2 linked regions of the Spinactinospora alkalitolerans genome follow. The protein of the gene in region 1 interacts with the protein of each later gene in a pairwise test. Links are inferred from orthologs where the notes say so. Each region holds a gene or a part of one and is shown on either strand. Other genes may lie near its edges. The genes, in order: topA and HDA32_RS00805.

Region 1 (8,904 bases):
GAGCCGTGCGGACGCGCCCGTCCAGGGCCCCGCTGACTTCCAGGCTCTCGCTCACCGCGGTTTTCGGCCCGCCCCGCGCCCGTCAGCGACCCCTTCGGGGCCCGGGCATGTCGATCCCGCACTCAGCAACCTTTCTTCAACAGGGGGACTCCCATGGCTGCGAAAACCTACAAAACGGCATTTGCCGCTCTTGTCGCCGCCGGCTTCTTCACCGCCTCACCGATGGCCTACGCCGACGTCACCACCAGCGGTGACGGTTCGGTGGGCAGCGGTAATCAGGTGGTGGCCGATGTCGATGTTCCGGTGAACGTCTGCGGCAATGCGGTGTCGGTGGTCGGGAATTCGGGCGCCTATTGCGAGGACAGCGGGGCCGCTGTCACGGACCCCGGTCTCGGTGTTTCCACCGGTGGTGACGGTTCGGTCGGTAGCGGTAATCAGGTGGTGGCCGATGTCGATGTTCCGGTGAACGTCTGCGGCAATGCGGTGTCGGTGGTCGGGAATTCGGGCGCCTATTGCGAGGACGGCGGGGCCGCTGTCACGGACCCCGGTCTCGGTGTTTCCACCGGTGGTGACGGTTCGGTCGGTAGCGGTAATCAGGTGGTGGCCGATGTCGATGTTCCGGTGAACGTCTGCGGCAATGCGGTGTCGGTGGTCGGGAATCCGGGCGCCTATTGCGAGGACAGCGGAGCGGTCGCCGATGAGCCGGAGAAGCCGGAGAAGCCGGATGAGGACGAGCCCGAGAACCCCGGTTACCCGGATTACCCCGAGGGGCCGGATGAGCCGGAGGGGCCCGGGGACGACGAGAAGCCGGAGGAGTCCGACGATGAGTTCGAAGGTCCCGGGGCCCCGGAAGCCGGGGACGACGACATGGCCGCCCCGACCGGTCCCTCCGCCCAGGAGCAGCAGCTTCCGGTGACCGGCTCCAACCTCATGGCACTGGTCGGCATGGCCGTCGCCGCCGTCAGCGCCGGCGCCGGCGTGCTCTTCCTGAGCCGCCGCCGGAGCTCGGTGCCGTCCGAATAGCGGATCGTGGCTCCCCGGTCGGCCGACCGGGGGCCGGCGTGAGTCCCGCGCCGCCGCATCGAACGCCGCGGGATTCACGCTGGTCACCGCCCCGCCAGGGCGGAGCTGGACAAACGGGTGTGCACCACGCCGTCCATCGCGTATCCACTCCACGTCAAGGCGCCGCACACCCACTTTCACCCGGTCATCCGGTCACCCCATGCCCGCCAGGCACGGCACACCGGAGGACCACGGACCGCGACAGCGCTCCAGCCAGGAACGACCGCGTTCGCCGACAACCGATTCCATTTCATTTCATCCGTTCGAAAGGAAGACCCCAAATGCGCAAGTGGGTTCGCACCTCGGCCAGGACCGCGCTCATCACGGCCGGCTTCATCGCCATGGGCACCGGCGTCTCCCTCGCCGACAGCCACCCCGTCACCTCCGGCGACGGCTCGGTCGGCAGCGGCAACCAGCTCGTCGCCAACGCCGACGTGCCGGTCAACGTCTGCGGCAACGCCGTGGCGGTCATCGGCAACGCGGGCGCCTTCTGCCAGGACGTCGGCGCGGTCGTCCACGACAGGGCCGGCGGCGACGACATCGAGACCTCGGGTGAGGGGTCGGTGCTGAGCGGCAACCAGGCCGTGGCCGACCTCGAGGTCCCGGTCAACGTCTGCGGCAACGCGGTGTCGGTCATCGGCAACGCGGGCGCCTTCTGCGAGGACGTCGGCGCGGCCGTCATCGACCAGAGCGGGCACAAGGGCCACAAGGGCCACCGCGACCACCAGCTCGCCCCCGCCGAGATCGAGGGCGCGACCGGGTCCTCCGAGAACGTCTCGCTGTCCCGGACCGCCGAGCTGGCCGGGAGCACCGAGCCGCTCCGCTCTGAGAGCCGCGACGCCATGGCGGGCCCGGCGCGGCACCAAAACGGCGGCGACATCGAGACCTCGGGCGAGGGGTCGGTCGGCAGCGGCAACCAGGCCGTGGTCGACGCCGAGGTCCCGGTCAACGTCTGCGGCAACGCGGTGTCGGTCGTCGGCAACGCGGGCGCCTTCTGCGAGGACGTCGGCGCGGCCGTCATCGACCAGAGCGGGCACAAGGGCCACAAGGGCCACCGCGACCACCAGCTCGCCCAGGCGCCCGAGACCGCTCAGTTGGGCGGCGACCTGACCGAGGCCCCCGTCGAGCTGCCGGTGAGCGCGCAGAACGCCGACACCGACGCGGTCGGCGCGGCGCGCGAGGCCATGCGGCAGGAGGCGCCCCAGGAGCTGTCCGGCATGCCGCAGCTCACCCTGCCCACCGACGGACTGCCCACCGACGGCCTGCTGGACGGCGTGCCGACGGGGCTGTAGCGAGGACCGGGGCCGTGACGGCCTCCTCCTAGGGCGCCCCGCCTCCTCCTAGGAGACCCGCGCGCCGCGTGGCCGGGTGGACTCCGGCCCGCGCGCCGCGCGGCCGGCGGACGTGCGGTCGTCGGCCCGGCCCTTCGCCGCCTTTTCGAACGCGGTGGATCGGTGGCGAAGAAGCGGGCGGTCCAACCCTCCCGTCCTTGTCCGACGCGGTGGACCGGCGGGAACGCGGACGTGACGACCGCGACGCGAGAAGACGTACGCGAACACGGCGGGTCCTCCTGGAATTTCCGGGAGGACCCGCCGCTTGTCTTTGAGGGGACCCGACCGCGGAGCGCTCCGCGGCCGGGAAGGGCTCCGCCCAAGCTGTGAGTGAATTCACATGGTACGAATTTGTCGGATGATCCTGCGACGCAGAACCACGCGTCGGCTGCCGTCGGGATACACGCGCACCCGTGCGAGCTCCCACCGGCCGTACTCGGCGCGCTCGGTCAGGGCCTGCCGCGCGGCGCTGCGCGAGCTGCCACGTGGAAAGCGGAGTTCCTGGTACTCATACTCAAGCATTGCACTTATTCTGCGACTGCCGATGGGTGTTGTGCCATAGCGTTCACTCACACGGGTGATCGCCGTATTGCCGTCAAGAGAGCATCTCTGGTCGCGCGGCCACCCCCGGCCGACCGGAGCGATCCGGGAAGCGAAGCCCGGGGCCTTCGGTTACCGTCAGTGGCTGGGGACCGAACAGCCCGCGTGCGAAAAGCGACCGCACAGACGACGCAAGGCTAGACGTAGGGGAAGAGCGTGCCACCCAAGAAGGGCAGCGCCGGCAGGAACGGCTCGAACGACACCGGAGGCGGCGGAGGCAGTCGCCTCGTCATCGTCGAGTCGCCCGCCAAGGCGAAGACGATCGCCGGCTATCTGGGCCGGGGCTACGTCGTGGAGTCCAGCATCGGCCACATCCGCGACCTTCCCACCAAGGCCGCGGAGATCCCGGCCCGCTACAAGGGCGAGCCGTGGGCGCGCCTGGGCGTGAACGTCGAGCACGAGTTCGAACCCATCTACGTCGTCAACTCCGACAAGAGGTCCCACGTCAAGAAGCTCAAGGACCTCATGTCCGAGGCCGACGAGCTCTACCTCGCCACCGATGAGGACCGCGAGGGCGAGGCCATCGCCTGGCACCTGCACGAGGAGCTCAAGCCGAAGATCCCGGTCAGGCGCATGGTGTTCAACGAGATCACCAAGGACGCGATCCGGCACGCGGCGGAGAACACCCGCGACCTCAACCTGCGCCTCGTCGACGCCCAGGAGACCCGCCGCATCCTCGACCGCCTCTACGGCTACGAGGTCTCCCCGGTGCTGTGGAAGAAGGTCATGCCGAAACTGTCGGCGGGCCGGGTCCAGTCGGTGGCCACGCGCCTGGTCGTGGAGCGCGAGCGCGAGCGCATCGCGTTCACCGCGGCCGAGTACTGGGACCTCAAGGCGGTCTTCGACGCCGTCGGCCACACCGCCGGCGACGACCCCTCCTCCTTCGCCGCGAGCCTGGTCTCCGTCGACGGCGCCAAGGTGGCCCAGGGCCGCGACTTCACCTCCGAGGGCCGGCTGCGCTCGGCCCAGGGCGTGCTGCACCTGGACGAGGACGCGGCCCGCGGGCTGGCCGAACGCCTCGTCGGCGCCGACTTCGCCGTGCGCTCGGTGGAGCGCAAGCCCTACAAGCGCGCGCCCTACGCGCCGTTCCGCACCACGACGCTGCAGCAGGAGGCCTCGCGCAAGCTCGGCCTGTCGGCCAAGCAGACCATGCAGGTCGCGCAGCGGCTCTACGAGAACGGCTTCATCACCTACATGCGCACCGACAGCATCACGCTGTCCGAGAGCGCCATCACCGCGGCCCGCGACCAGGCCACGCGGCTGTACGGCACCTCCTACGTCCCGGCCAAGCCGCGCGTCTACGCCAGCAAGGTCAAGAACGCCCAGGAGGCCCACGAGGCGATCCGCCCGGCCGGCGACTCCTTCCGCACCCCGGCCGAGACCGGCCTGACCGGTGCGGAGTTCCGGCTCTACGAGCTGATCTGGAAGCGCACCGTCGCGTCGCAGATGAAGGACGCCGTGGGCGAGTCGGTGACCGTGAAGGTGGCCGGCGTCTCCAGCACGGGCGAGCAGGTCGAGTTCACCGCCGGCGGCAAGATCATCACCTTCCACGGCTTCCTCAAGGCCTACGTGGAGGGCTCCGACGACCCCGAGGCCGAGCTCGACGACCGCGAGCGGCGGCTGCCGCCGGTCGACGAGGGCGACGCGCTCAAGGCCGAGAGCATCGAGGCCGAGGGGCACAGCACCCGCCCGCCGGCGCGCTACACCGAGGCCACGCTGGTCAAGGAGCTGGAGGACCGCGAGATCGGCCGCCCCTCCACCTACGCCTCGATCATCGGCACCATCCTGGACCGCGGCTACGTGTTCAAGAAGGGCTCGGCGCTGGTGCCGTCCTTCCTGGCGTTCGCCGTGGTGCAGCTCCTGGAGCGGCACTTCGGGAACCTGGTCGACTACGACTTCACCGCGCGCATGGAGGAGGTCCTCGACGACATCGCACGCGGCGACGCCGAGCGGGTGCCGTGGCTGCGCCGCTTCTACTTCGGCGGCAACGAGGAGACGGGCCTGAAGGAACTGGTCGGAGACCAGCTCGGCGACATCGACCCCAAGGAGGTCAGCTCCTTCCCGCTGCCCGGCACCGACATCATGCTGCGGGTCGGCCGCTACGGCCCCTACATGGAGCGCGAAGGCCAGCGGGTCAACGTGCCGGAGGACCTCGCGCCCGACGAGCTCACCAAGGAGCGGGCCGAGGAGCTCTTCGCCCAGCCCAGCGGCGACCGCGACCTCGGCGTCGACCCGGAGACGGGCCGCACCGTCATCGCCAAGACCGGCCGGTTCGGCCCCTTCGTGACCGAGGTCCTGGAGGAGCCCGAGGCCGACGGCGAGGCCAAGACCAAGGCCAAGTCGAAGAAGGCCGCGGCCAAGCCGCGCACCGCGTCGCTGCTGAAGTCGATGTCGCTGGACACGGTGACCCTGGAGGACGCGCTGCGGCTGCTGTCGCTGCCGCGCGTGGTCGGCGAGATCGACGGCGACCAGGTCACGGCGCAGAACGGCCGGTTCGGCCCGTACCTGAGGAAGGGCACCGACAGCCGTTCGCTGGAGACCGAGGAGCAGATGTTCACGGTCACCATCGAGGAGGCCGAGGAGCTCTTCGCCAAGCCCAAGCAGCGGGGCCGCCGGGCCGCCGCCGCGCCGCCGCTGCGCGAGCTGGGCAACGAGCCGGGGACCGACAAGCCCATGGTGATCAAGGACGGCCGGTTCGGCCCCTACGTCACCGACGGCGAGACCAACGCCTCCCTGCGCAAGGGCGACGAGGTGGAGTCGATCACCGTTGAGCGCGCCGCCGAGCTGCTCGCCGAGCGCCGGGCCAAGGCCCCGGCGAAGAAGGCCACCAAGAAGAGCACGGCCAAGAAGACCGCGACCAGGAAGTCCACGGCCAAGAAGAGCTGAGGCCGCGCACCCGGGCCGGTACCGCGCCCCGCACCGCCGATCCGGGCGCGCCTTCCTCATGTCAGGCGCACTTTCCGCACGTCAGGGGAGTCCGCCTTCGTCGTGTCGGGGGGCACGGCTGCGTCCGCCGGACAGCGCTCCGGCCCACTGTCTGTGGTATGGATCACGTTTACCGCTATGCTGGCGAATGCGCAGGAGAGCGATGTTGTGCACATACCGTGATCTATAGGAGTCCGTCCGAAAGCATGGTTAAGGGCCGAACCGTCGATACGCTTTCCGCCATGAGCAGATCTGGATCACTCGCGGCGCCGGGCGAGGCGCGTACCGTTCTGGCGATCAAGCCGTTCCGCCGGCTGTGGATCTCGCTGTCGCTGTCCAGCCTCGGCGACTGGCTCAGCCTGCTCGCCCTGATGTCGCTGGCCGCGATCCTCACCCAGGACAGCGGCGGCCTGGTGCAGTACTTCGCGGTCAGCGGCGTGGTGGTCCTCAAGCTGCTGCCGTCGCTGCTGCTCGGCCCGATCGCGGGTGCGGTGGCCGACCGCGTCGACCGCCGCCTCACCATGGTCGTCGGCGACGTCCTGCGCGGTCTGCTCTACGTCTCGATCCCCATCGTGGGCCGGCTCGACTGGCTGCTCATCGCCAACTTCCTGGCCGAGTGCATCGCGATGTTCTGGGCGCCCGCGAAGGACGCCACGGTGCCCAACCTGGTGCCGAAGAAGAAGCTGGAGCAGGCCAACCAGCTCGGCCTGCTCACCGCCTACGGGTCGGCCCCGGTCGCGGCCGGCCTGTTCGCGCTGCTGGCCGCGCTCAGCTCGGTGCTGGGCGGCCTGTTCCCGTCGATGCGGGTGCCGGAGGCCGACCTCGCGCTCTACATCAACGGCGTCACCTTCCTGGTCGCGGCGGTCGTCGTCTGGGGGCTGCCGATCCCCGATCAGCCGCGCGAGCGCATCTCCCGGCCGTCGATGCCGCGCGCGATCTGGGAGGGCTGGCGCTTCGCCGGAACGACCCCGCTCGTGCGCGGTCTGCTCCTCGGCATGCTCGGCGCGTTCGCGGCCGGCGGTGCGGTCATCGGCGTCGCCCGGCTGTTCGTGGAGACGCTGGGCGCCGGCAACGCCGGGTTCGGCGTGCTGTTCGGCGCGGTCTTCAGCGGCATGGCGATCGGCGTGTTCGCCGGGCCGCGGATCCTGCGCGACTTCAACCGCCGCCGGCTGTTCGGCCTGGGCATCGGGCTGGCCGGCGCCGCGCTGCTGTTCGTCGGCCTGATCCCCAACATGGTGCTGGCCGCCGTGCTGACCACGGTGATGGGCGTGGGCGCCGGCATCGCCTGGGTGATCGGCCTGACCGCGCTCGGCCGCGAGGTCGAGGACGACGTCCGGGGCCGCACGTTCGCGTTCCTGCACGCCTCGGCGCGACTCGTGCTCATGGGATCGGTCGCGGTCGCCCCGGTGCTCGCCGGGCTGATCGGCTCCTACCGGCTCCGGGTGGGCGACCTCACCTACGACTTCTCCGGCTCAGCGGGCGTCCTGCTCATCGCCGCGCTGCTGGCCGTGCTGGTCGCCTTCGTCTCCTACCGGCAGATGAACGACGAGCACGAGGTGTCGCTGTTCGCCGAGCTCATGGCGTCGATCCGCGGCGTGCCCCTGGCGCGCACGACCGAGGTCGAGAAGCCGGGCGGCACCTTCATCGTGCTGGAGGGCGGCGAGGGCGCCGGCAAGTCCACCCAGGTGCGCCAGCTCGCGATCTGGCTGCGGGAGGAGGGCTTCGACGTCGTGACCACGCGCGAGCCCGGCGCGACCAAGGTCGGCATGCGGCTGCGCGCGCTGCTGCTGGACAAGGAGAACACGGGCATGTCCCCGCGGACCGAGGCGCTGCTGTACGCCGCCGACCGCGCCGAGCACGTGAACGCGGTGATCCGCCCGGCGCTGGAGCGCGGCGCGATCGTCATCAGCGACCGCTACGTCGACTCCACGCTCGCCTACCAGGGCGCCGGCCGCGCGCTGGCCGAGTCCGACATCGCCGGGATCAACTCCTGGGCCACCAATGAGCTGGTTCCGGACCTGACGGTGCTGCTCGACCTGCCCGCCGACCAGGGCCTGGCCCGGCACGGCCGCCCGGCCGACCGCCTGGAGTCGGAGCCGGCCGAGTTCCACGCGCGGGTGCGCCAGAGCTTCCGCGACCTGGCCGACCGCGACCCCAACCGCTACCTGGTGCTGGACGCGCAGGAGTCGCAGGAGGAGGTCACCCGGGCGATCCAGCGCCGGATCCGCCCGATCCTGCCCGACCCGGTCCCCGGCGACGCCGAGGAGATCACCGGCATGCTGCCGGTGATCAAGGAGTAGCGGATTCCCCCGCGGCTGCCGCGACGCGGCCATTGAGGTTTTCGGAAGTCGCGGATGCGCCGACGGGACCGGTCGCGACCCGGCGACAAGGTCGCACAGTGGACCTTGGCCACCCGTTCGCCAGACCCAGGCCACGCAACCTCTGCGAACCTCAGTGGCGGGCGGCTCGGCGCTGGGCGTCCTCGACCGCGCCCTGGTGGACGGCGGCGCGGACCGCGCGGGCGGTGCGCGCGCCCCAGCGCGACCGGGGGCCGCCGAACGCCTCGATCGGGGCCGTGCACGTGTCAGAGGCGAGGGCCGCGACGCAGACCGCGTCGGAGGCGGTCCCGGTGCAGGGGTACCCGGCCTCCAGGAGCGCCTGCACCTTCGCCTCGGTCGCGGTGGTGGCCGCGTTGACCAGCGCGGCGTCGGACAGCGGGGCGGGGACCGCCACGATGATGTTGATCGTCCCCGGCCGCTGGACGGGCGGGGAGGCGCCGATGCGGGCCTCGTCGAGTTCGGGCTCGGCGGCGGCCCAGGTGGGGCGGCCCAGACCGACCGTGGCGACGGCCTCGACCCCGCCGTCGACGGCGAACCGCGCCCGCTCGACATCGGCGGCCGTGAGCATCCCCACGCCGCGCCCGGACTCCCCGGCCGCCGCGGCGATCTCCGACAGGTGGCGCGCCGGGTCGGTGCGCCGGTAGTCG
Region 2 (8,488 bases), 5.5 Mb from region 1 along the record:
ACACGGCCACGTCTGTCATGATGCTGCCGATCGGGCTGTCGGTCCTCGGCCTGGTCACCCAGCTCGGCGACGGCAAGGGCGACGCCAACTTCTCCACGTCGCTGATGCTCGGCATCGCCTACTCCTCCTCGATCGGCTCGGTGTCGACCATCATCGGCACCCCGCCCAACGCGCTCATGGTCGGCTACCTGGCCGACAACCACGGCATCGAGATCGGGTTCGGCCAGTGGATGCTGATCGGCGTCCCGCTGGCCGCGGTCTTCCTGGTGCTGGCCTGGGTGGTGCTGACCAGGTTCGTCTACCCGCCCAAGATCAAGCGGCTGCCGGGCGGCCGCGCACTCATCCGCGAGCAGCTGCACGAGATGGGCCCGATGTCGCGCGGCGAGTGGACGGTGCTGGCCGTGTTCGTCTGCGCGGCGCTGGCCTGGGTGTTCGTCCCGCTGCTCGCCGACAGTGCGACCGTCGGCGGGGCGCTGCCCTGGCTGGCCAACGTCTCCGACGCCGGGATCGCCATGACGGTGGCGGTGGCGCTCTTCCTGATCCCGGTCGACGCCCGGAAGGGCGTCGCCGTCCTCGACTGGGAGACGGCGCTGAAGCTGCCGTGGGGCGTGCTGCTGCTGTTCGGCGGCGGCCTGAGCCTGTCGTCGCAGTTCACCGCCACCGGCCTGAGCGAGTGGATCGGTGGGCGCGTCGGCGTGCTCAACATGGTCCCGGGCTGGGTGCTGATCCTCATCGTCGCCGCGCTGGTGCTGCTGCTGACCGAGCTGACCAGCAACACCGCGACCGCGGCGACCTTCCTGCCGGTCATGGGCGGCGTCGCGGTGGGCCTGGACATGGACGTCATGACGCTGATCATCCCGACCGCCCTAGCGGCCTCCCTGGCGTTCATGCTGCCGGTGGCCACGCCGCCCAACGCCATCGCGTTCGGGTCCGGCTACATCAAGATCGGGCAGATGGTGAAGGCCGGCATCTGGCTGAACCTGATCGCCCTGGTCCTGGTGATGATCGTGATGTATACGGTTGCCGCCTGGGCGTTCGGCCTCTGAGAAACGCCCTTCCGTGCGCGTAAGCCGAGCAGACGGACTCCTGACCCGCCCCGCCGATGCGGCGGTCTCCCCCGGCGACCTCCTTCCCAGAGCGCCGGGGGAGACCGCGCGTTCCCGCCGCGACCGCGCGGCGTCTACGATCGGATCGGCGATGAGGACGATTCGACGCGGCGGCGAGCACGAGATCGAGATCAGAAGATCCCGATTCATCTGCGCGCTGGCGCGGGTGGGCGACGAGGACGAGGCGCGCGCGTTCATCGCGGAGCGGCGCAGGCTGCACTGGAACGCCGCGCACAACTGCACCGCCTACGTGCTCGGCGACGACGGCCGGATCCAGCGCTCCAGCGACGACGGCGAGCCCTCCGGCACCGCGGGGGTGCCGATGCTGGAGGTGCTGCGGCATCGCGGGATCACCGACGCCGTCGCGGTGGTCACCCGCTACTTCGGCGGCGTCAAGCTCGGCGCGGGCGGGCTGATCCGGGCCTACGGCAACGCGGTGTCGGCCGCGGTCGACGCGTCCGGCGTGCTGGAGCGACGCACGCTGCCGGTCGTCGCGGTGGTCGCGGACTACCTGCGGGCGGGCAGGCTGGAGAGTGAGCTGCGCGTTTCGAGCCACCGCGTGCTCGGCGTCCGCTACGAGGCCGACGTGCACATCGACGTCGCGATCGAGGAGGCCGACCTCCCCGGGTTCGAGGCGTGGCTGGCCGAGTTGACCGGCGGGCACGCCCTGTGCGAGGTCCAGGGCAGCACCACGATCGAGGTCGAACCGTAGCCGGGGTTCTGCACAGGTGGGGGCGGGACGGTGCGCCCGGTCCGATCAGCGGGGAAGGTCGGTCCCGATGATGCCGGTGAGCGCGGGTCCTCCGGCGAGGCGTTCCAGCCCCGCGTACTGCGATGTCAGGCCGCATTCGGACGCCACGTTCACGATCAGCGTCAACACTGTCGGACGGCAGCTCGGTCGGCGCGCCCTCCAGGGAGCGGAGTTCGGTTTCGTGGATGCTCATACGGCCGTCCCCGGCCACGGTGCTCCACGGCTCCCGCTGCCGGACGTCCCGTTGGCCGAGCGTCGACCGGTGCCTTCCGGACACCCGGGGGTCGGCCGGCGCGCCTCCGGCAGTGAGCCGGACGTGGGCGTGTCGGCGGCGGGGCGGCCGTTCTAGGATCTCCCTACACGTCGTCGTCATAGGGAGTGAGCGGCCATGCGTACCTGGCGGGCCCCATTGGTGCCGGCCACCGCGTTCGGGCTGCTGCTCGGCGCCGTGGCCTGCACCGGGGATCCTCCTCCCGAACCGCCGGAGGAGTCGCCGCGGCCCATTCCCACCGCCTACTCCGGGGAGGCGCCGCCGGGGCTCGCGGGCGATCCCGTCCGGTTCCTGCACGGTCCCGAGGCCGGCGGTCCCGACATCGTCGACGATCCCATGGGAGTGCGCATCCAGGGCCTCGGGGACGCGTTCCTGATCAGTTCCAACAGCGAGGAGCGTCACCTCCTGCAGGACGCGGCGAGCGGCGAGGCGCTGTGGGAGGGCGACCGGCACGTCGGGCGGTTCACCTCCGACGGCGACGGCACGGCCGTGTTCGAGCTGAGCGAGGGCTCGGCGCACACGGTCGTCGACGACACCGGCGAGGAGGTCTGGAGCGGCTCCGATCCGCGCGAGGTCTACGTCAACGGCTGGGTGGTGCGGCGGCCCGAGGGCTGGAGCGCCGACGAGCCGCACGGGGAGTTCACCGTCTCCGACCCCGGCGGCGGCACCGCGTGGAGCTACGCGTTCGACCGGCCGGAGCCCCAGGAGGAACCGGAGGAGGGCGAGGAGAGCGAGGAGAGCGAGGAGGCCGACGCGGAGGCCGATCCCGACCCCGACCGCATGGGCGCCCCGGTCGGCGCGCGCGGCGACGTGGTCCTTCTCGACGACGGCGCGGGCCTGCTCCAGGCGCGCGACGCCGGTGCCGACGGCGAACTCCTGTGGAGCACGACCGGTGACGATCTCGGCGTCGCCGGGGACGGGGCCGTGTCCCGCCCGCAGCCGCGGCCGGTCGGCTTCTACGAGCTGCCGCTCGGCGAGGAGGAGCGGGACGAGGAGCAGGAGGAGGCGGAGTCCGGCGACGGCGGGACCGCTTCGCCGAGCCCCGCAGAGGAGTCCCTCCGCAAGACCGTCCTGGTCCGCTGGGGGCTGCCCGAGGATCCCTCGACGCTGTCGCTGCACGACCTGCGCAGCGGCGAGGTGCTGTGGTCCCTGGCCGAACCGGGCGCCAACCCCGGCGACGCGTTCGCCGCGGCCCTCGTCCCCGGGACCGTGCACGACGCGGCCACGCACACGCTCCTGCTGCCCCAGGGCAGCGGCACGACCCCGATGATCGCCGTGGACCTGGTGGCCGGGGAGATCCGCTGGCGGTTCGACGACGACACCGAGCGCGCCATCTCCCCCTCCTTCGCCCTGGACGGCTACGTCTACGGCGACTCCCGGGGCGTCGACGGCGATTCCCAGGTCGTCCTGGAGGCCGGGACCAAGGACGTCGTCTCCGACGATCCGGCCGGCTACGTGGAGGCCCGCACCGCCGACGGCCACGCCATGGTCGTCCAGGACCGCCAGCGCTTCGTCTTCGCCCCCGAGAACCCGCCGACCCCCGCCCCGACCTCGACTCCGTCCCCCAGCGGATGACCGGAATCCTGTACCGTCATGCGGCACAGATCACATTTCGCGTACCCCGATGAAGCACGGTTTGAGGCCGAGTCTCTACCATCCGGATTATGAGGGTTCCGGATGACCAGGCCTCGGAAGCGGGGCTGACGCTGGGCGAGGAGTTCCCCGAGGCGAGCCGGGCGCAGTGGCGTGAGCTCGTGGCCGGGGTGCTGCGCAAGAGCGGCGTCGACGCCGACGGGGCCGCCGCGCCCGAGGATCTGCTGACCACCACCACCTACGACGGCTTCCCGATCAGGCCGCTCTACACCGACGAGGGGCTCGACTCCGGCTTCCCCGGACTCGCCCCGTTCACCAGGGGCGGCCGGCCGCAGGGGGCCGTGGCCGGAGGGTGGGACGTGCGCCAGCCGCACGACGACCCCGATGCGGCCTCGGCGCGCCGGGCGATCCTGGCCGATCTGGAGAACGGCGCCGACTCGATCTGGCTGACCGCCGGAGGGGACGGCCTGCCCGTCGACCGGATCGGCGAGGCCCTCACCGATGTCCACCTGGACCTCGCGCCGGTCGTCCTGGAGGCCGGGGCCGACCACGAGGCGGCGGCCGAGGCGCTGCTGGCCGCCTGCGCCGCGGACGGCGTGGCGGCGAGTGCGGTGTCGGGCAACCTCGGCTTCGACCCGATCACCCTGGCCGCCCGCACCGGCGAACGCGCCGACCCGGCCCCGGCGGCGCGGCTGGCCGCCTCCTACGCCGCCCGTTACCCGGGGCTGCGCACCATCACCGTCGACGCGACCCCCTACCACGACGCCGGCGGGTCCGAGGCCCAGGAGCTGGGCGCGTCGATGGCCGCCGCAGTGGCCTACCTGCGCGCCCTCACCGAGGCGGGGATGGACGCGGCCGACGCCGCCGCGCGGCTGGAGTTCCGCTACGCCGCGACCGCCGACCAGTTCCTCACCATCGCCAAGCTGCGCGCGGCCCGCACCATGTGGAACCGGGTCACCGAGGTGTGCGGGCTGCCCCCCGAGCAGCGGGCCATGCGCCAGCACGCCGTGACCTCGGCGGCCATGATGACCCGCCGCGACCCCTACGTGAACATCCTGCGCACGACGCTGGCCTGCTTCTCCGCGGGTGCGGGCGGCGCCGACGCGGTCACCGTGCGCCCGTTCGACTCCGCGCTCGGCCTGCCCGACGGCCTGGCCCGCCGCATCGCCCGCAACACCCAGTCGCTGCTGCTGGAGGAGTCGCACGTGGCCCGGGTCATCGACCCGGCGGGCGGCTCCTTCTACGTCGAGCGGCTGACCGCCGACCTGCACGCCGCGGGCTGGGCGTTCCTCCAGGAGCTGGAGGCCGCGGGCGGCATCGCCGACGCGCTGGCCTCGGGACTGGTCGCCGGGCGGATCGACGAGGTCTGGCAGCGGCGCAGGGACGACCTCGCGCACCGCCGCCAGGCGCTGACCGGCGTCAGCGAGTTCCCCCATCTCGCCGAGCCGACGCTGGAGCGCGCGCCCCGCCCCGGCGCGCCGACCGCTCCGGCCGCCCCGAACGCGCTGCCCCGCCGCCGCTACGCCGAGGACTACGAGGCGCTGCGCGACCGCTCCGACGCCCATCTGGCCGCCACCGGCGCGCGGCCCCGGGTCTTCCTGGCCACGCTCGGCCCCATCGCCGCGCACACCGCCCGCGCCGCCTTCGCCTCGAACCTGTTCCAGGCCGGCGGCATCGAACCGGTGCCGGCGGGCGCGACCTCCGGCCCCGGCGAGGTCGCCGAACGCTTCACCGAGAGCGGGGCCCGCATCGCCTGCATCTGCTCCAGCGACCGGGTCTACACCGAGCAGGCCGCTGCCGCCGCGGCCGCGCTGAAGGAGGCCGGCGCCGAGCACGTCCTGCTCGCCGGGGAACCGGCGGAGTACCCGGCCGTGGACGACTACGTCTCCACCGGCTGCGACGCACTTTCCCTGCTGGAAGAACTCAGCGACTCCCTGGGGGTGGCGCGATGAGCGCGAATATTCCGAACTTCGCCGGGATCGGCGCCGGGGCCCCGGCGCGGCCCCCCGGTCCGGACGGCGCCGAGCGCTGGAGCCGGGCGCTGTCCGAGGCCACCGGAAAGGGGGCCGACGCGCTGGTGTGGGAGACCCCCGAGGGCATCGGGGTCAAGCCGCTCTACACCAGGGCCGACCGCGAGGGCCTGGACTTCGTCGGCGGCTACCCCGGGATCGCGCCGTTCCTGCGCGGCCCGTACCCGACGATGTACGTCAACCAGCCGTGGACCATCCGCCAGTACGCCGGCTTCTCCACGGCCGAGGAGTCCAACGCCTTCTACCGCCGCAACCTCGCGGCCGGCCAGAAGGGCCTGTCGGTCGCCTTCGACCTCGCCACCCACCGCGGCTACGACTCCGACCACCCGCGCGTGGCCGGCGACGTGGGCATGGCCGGGGTCGCGATCGACTCCATCTACGACATGCGGCAGCTCTTCGACGGCATCCCGCTGGACCGGATGAGCGTGTCGATGACCATGAACGGCGCGGTGCTGCCCGTGCTGGCGCTCTACATCGTGGCCGCCGAGGAGCAGGGGGTGCCGCCTTCGATGCTCTCCGGCACCATCCAGAACGACATCCTCAAGGAGTTCATGGTCCGCAACACCTACATCTACCCGCCGCAGCCATCGATGCGGATCATCTCCGACATCTTCGCGTTCACCTCGCAGCGGATGCCGCGGTTCAACTCCATCTCCATCTCCGGCTACCACATGCAGGAGGCCGGGGCGACCGCCGACCTGGAGCTGGCCTACACGCTGGCCGACGGCGTGGAGTACATCCGGGCCGGCCGCGGCGCCGGGCTGGACGTCGACGCCTTCGCCCCCCGGCTGTCGTTCTTCTGGGCCATCGGCATGAACTTCTTCATGGAGGTGGCCAAGCTGCGCGCGGCCCGCCTCCTGTGGGCCAGGCTGGTCAAGGACTTCGACCCGGCGAACCCCAAGTCGCTCTCCCTGCGCACGCACTCCCAGACCTCCGGCTGGTCGCTCACGGCCCAGGACGTGTTCAACAACGTGGTGCGCACGTGCGTCGAGGCGATGGCCGCCACCCAGGGCCACACCCAGTCGCTGCACACCAACGCCCTCGACGAGGCGCTCGCGCTGCCCGGCGACTTCTCCGCGCGCATCGCCCGCAACACCCAGCTCGTGCTGCAGCAGGAGTCGGGCACCACCCGCGTCATCGACCCGTGGGGCGGCAGCGACTTCGTGGAGCGGCTCACGCTGGAGCTGGCCGAGCGCGCCTGGGCGCACATCCGCGAGGTCGAGGAGGCCGGCGGCATGGCGCGGGCCATCGACGCCGGCATCCCCAAGATGCGCATCGAGGAGGCCGCGGCCCGCACCCAGGCCCGCATCGACTCGGGCCGCCAGCCGGTCGTCGGCGTCAACAAGTACCGCCCCGAGACCGCCGACGAGATCGACGTGCTCAAGGTCGACAACACCCGCGTGCGCGCCGAGCAGCTGGAGAAGCTGCGCCGGCTGCGCGAGGAGCGCGACGACGCGGCGGTCCGCGCCGCGCTGGAGCGGCTGACCGGCGCCGCTGCCGCCGCCTCCCACGGCGAGACGCTGGAGAACAACCTGCTGGCCCACGCCGTCGACGCCGCGCGGGCCAAGGCCACGGTGGGCGAGATCTCCGACGCCGTGGAGAAGGTGTTCGGCCGCCACTCCGGGCAGATCCGTACCATTTCAGGGGTGTACCGAGAAGAGACCGGTTCCTCCGGCGACGCCGGCGCCGCCATGGACGCCGTCGCCGAGCGCGTGGAGCGCTTCGTCGACGACGAGGGCCGGCGCCCGCGCATCCTGGTCGCCAAGATGGGCCAGGACGGCCACGACCGCGGCCAGAAGGTGATCGCCACCGCGTTCGCCGACCTCGGCTTCGACGTCGACGTGGGGCCGCTGTTCCAGACCCCGGCCGAGGTCGCGGCCCAGGCCGTCGAGGCCGACGTGCACATCATCGGCGTGTCCTCGCTGGCCGCCGGGCACCTCACGCTGGTCCCGGCGCTGCGCGACGAGCTGGCCGCGCTGGACCGCTCCGACATCATGGTCGTGGTCGGCGGCGTCGTCCCGCCCGCCGACTTCGGCGCCCTCCGGGAGGCCGGCGCCGCGGCGATCTTCGGCCCGGGCACGGTCATCGCCGAGGCGGCGGTGGACCTGCTCGCCGAGCTGACCGAGCGCCTCGGGCACTCCCGGGGCTGACCCGCGCCCGGCGACGAGATGGGGGACATGGGCAAGACGATCGACATCGACGCCTACGCCGAAGGCGTCCTCGCCGGGCATCGGCCCACACTGGCCCGGGCGATCACCCTGGTGGAGTCGCGCCGCGCCGACCACGCCGAGCTGGCGCAGGAGCTGCTGGTGCGGCTGCTCCCGCACGGCGGCGAATCGCACCGGGTGGGCGTCACGGGCGTCCCCGGCGTCGGCAAGTCGACGTTCATCGACGCGCTCGGGACCCGGCTGACCGGGCGGGGGCACCGGGTGGCGGTGCTCGCCGTCGACCCCTCCTCCACCCGCAGCGGCGGCAGCATCCTCGGCGACAAGACGCGGATGGCGCGGCTGTCGGCCGATCCCGCCGCCTTCGTGCGGCCCTCTCCCACGGCCGGGACGCTGGGCGGGGTCGCCCGCGCCACCCGCGAGACGATGATCCTGATGGAGGCGGCGGGCTTCGACGTCGTGCTCGTGGAGACGGTCGGGGTGGGCCAGTCCGAGGTCGCGGTCGCCAACATGGTCGACTGCTTCCTGTTCCTGACGCTGGCCCGCACCGGCGACCAGCTTCAGGGCATCAA

The links.
Region 2: the proteins of topA (region 1) and HDA32_RS00805 interact in binary tests that used the Escherichia coli proteins (3 or more experiments, as listed by UniProt). The link is inferred for Spinactinospora alkalitolerans from one-to-one orthologs.

The regions. Positions count from the first base shown.
Region 1 is NZ_JACCCC010000001.1:5,669,547-5,678,450, reverse strand. Bases 2,772-6,079 are described here. They hold topA (type I DNA topoisomerase), read left to right. Parts: upstream 2,772-3,149; coding sequence 3,150-5,879; downstream 5,880-6,079. Other genes in these bases: HDA32_RS25310 (DUF5703 family protein), read right to left, coding at 2,772-2,915. Also shown: HDA32_RS25320 (chaplin family protein), read left to right, coding at 154-1,023; HDA32_RS25315 (chaplin family protein), read left to right, coding at 1,344-2,354; more of HDA32_RS25310, read right to left, coding at 2,730-2,771; tmk (dTMP kinase), read left to right, coding at 6,161-8,218; HDA32_RS25295 (adenosylcobinamide amidohydrolase), read right to left, coding at 8,370-8,904. UniProt on the Escherichia coli protein: Releases the supercoiling and torsional tension of DNA, which is introduced during the DNA replication and transcription, by transiently cleaving and rejoining one strand of the DNA duplex.
Region 2 is NZ_JACCCC010000001.1:146,412-154,899, reverse strand. Bases 116-3,007 are described here. They hold HDA32_RS00805 (YigZ family protein), read left to right. Parts: upstream 116-1,197; coding sequence 1,198-1,818; downstream 1,819-3,007. Other genes in these bases: HDA32_RS00795 (hypothetical protein), read left to right, coding at 2,246-3,007; HDA32_RS30405 (hypothetical protein), read right to left, coding at 1,864-1,986; HDA32_RS00810 (SLC13 family permease), read left to right, coding at 116-1,046. In the rest of the region: more of HDA32_RS00810, read left to right, coding at 1-115; more of HDA32_RS00795, read left to right, coding at 3,008-3,703; HDA32_RS00790 (methylmalonyl-CoA mutase family protein), read left to right, coding at 3,793-5,673; scpA (methylmalonyl-CoA mutase), read left to right, coding at 5,670-7,901; methylmalonyl Co-A mutase-associated GTPase MeaB, read left to right, coding at 7,929-8,488.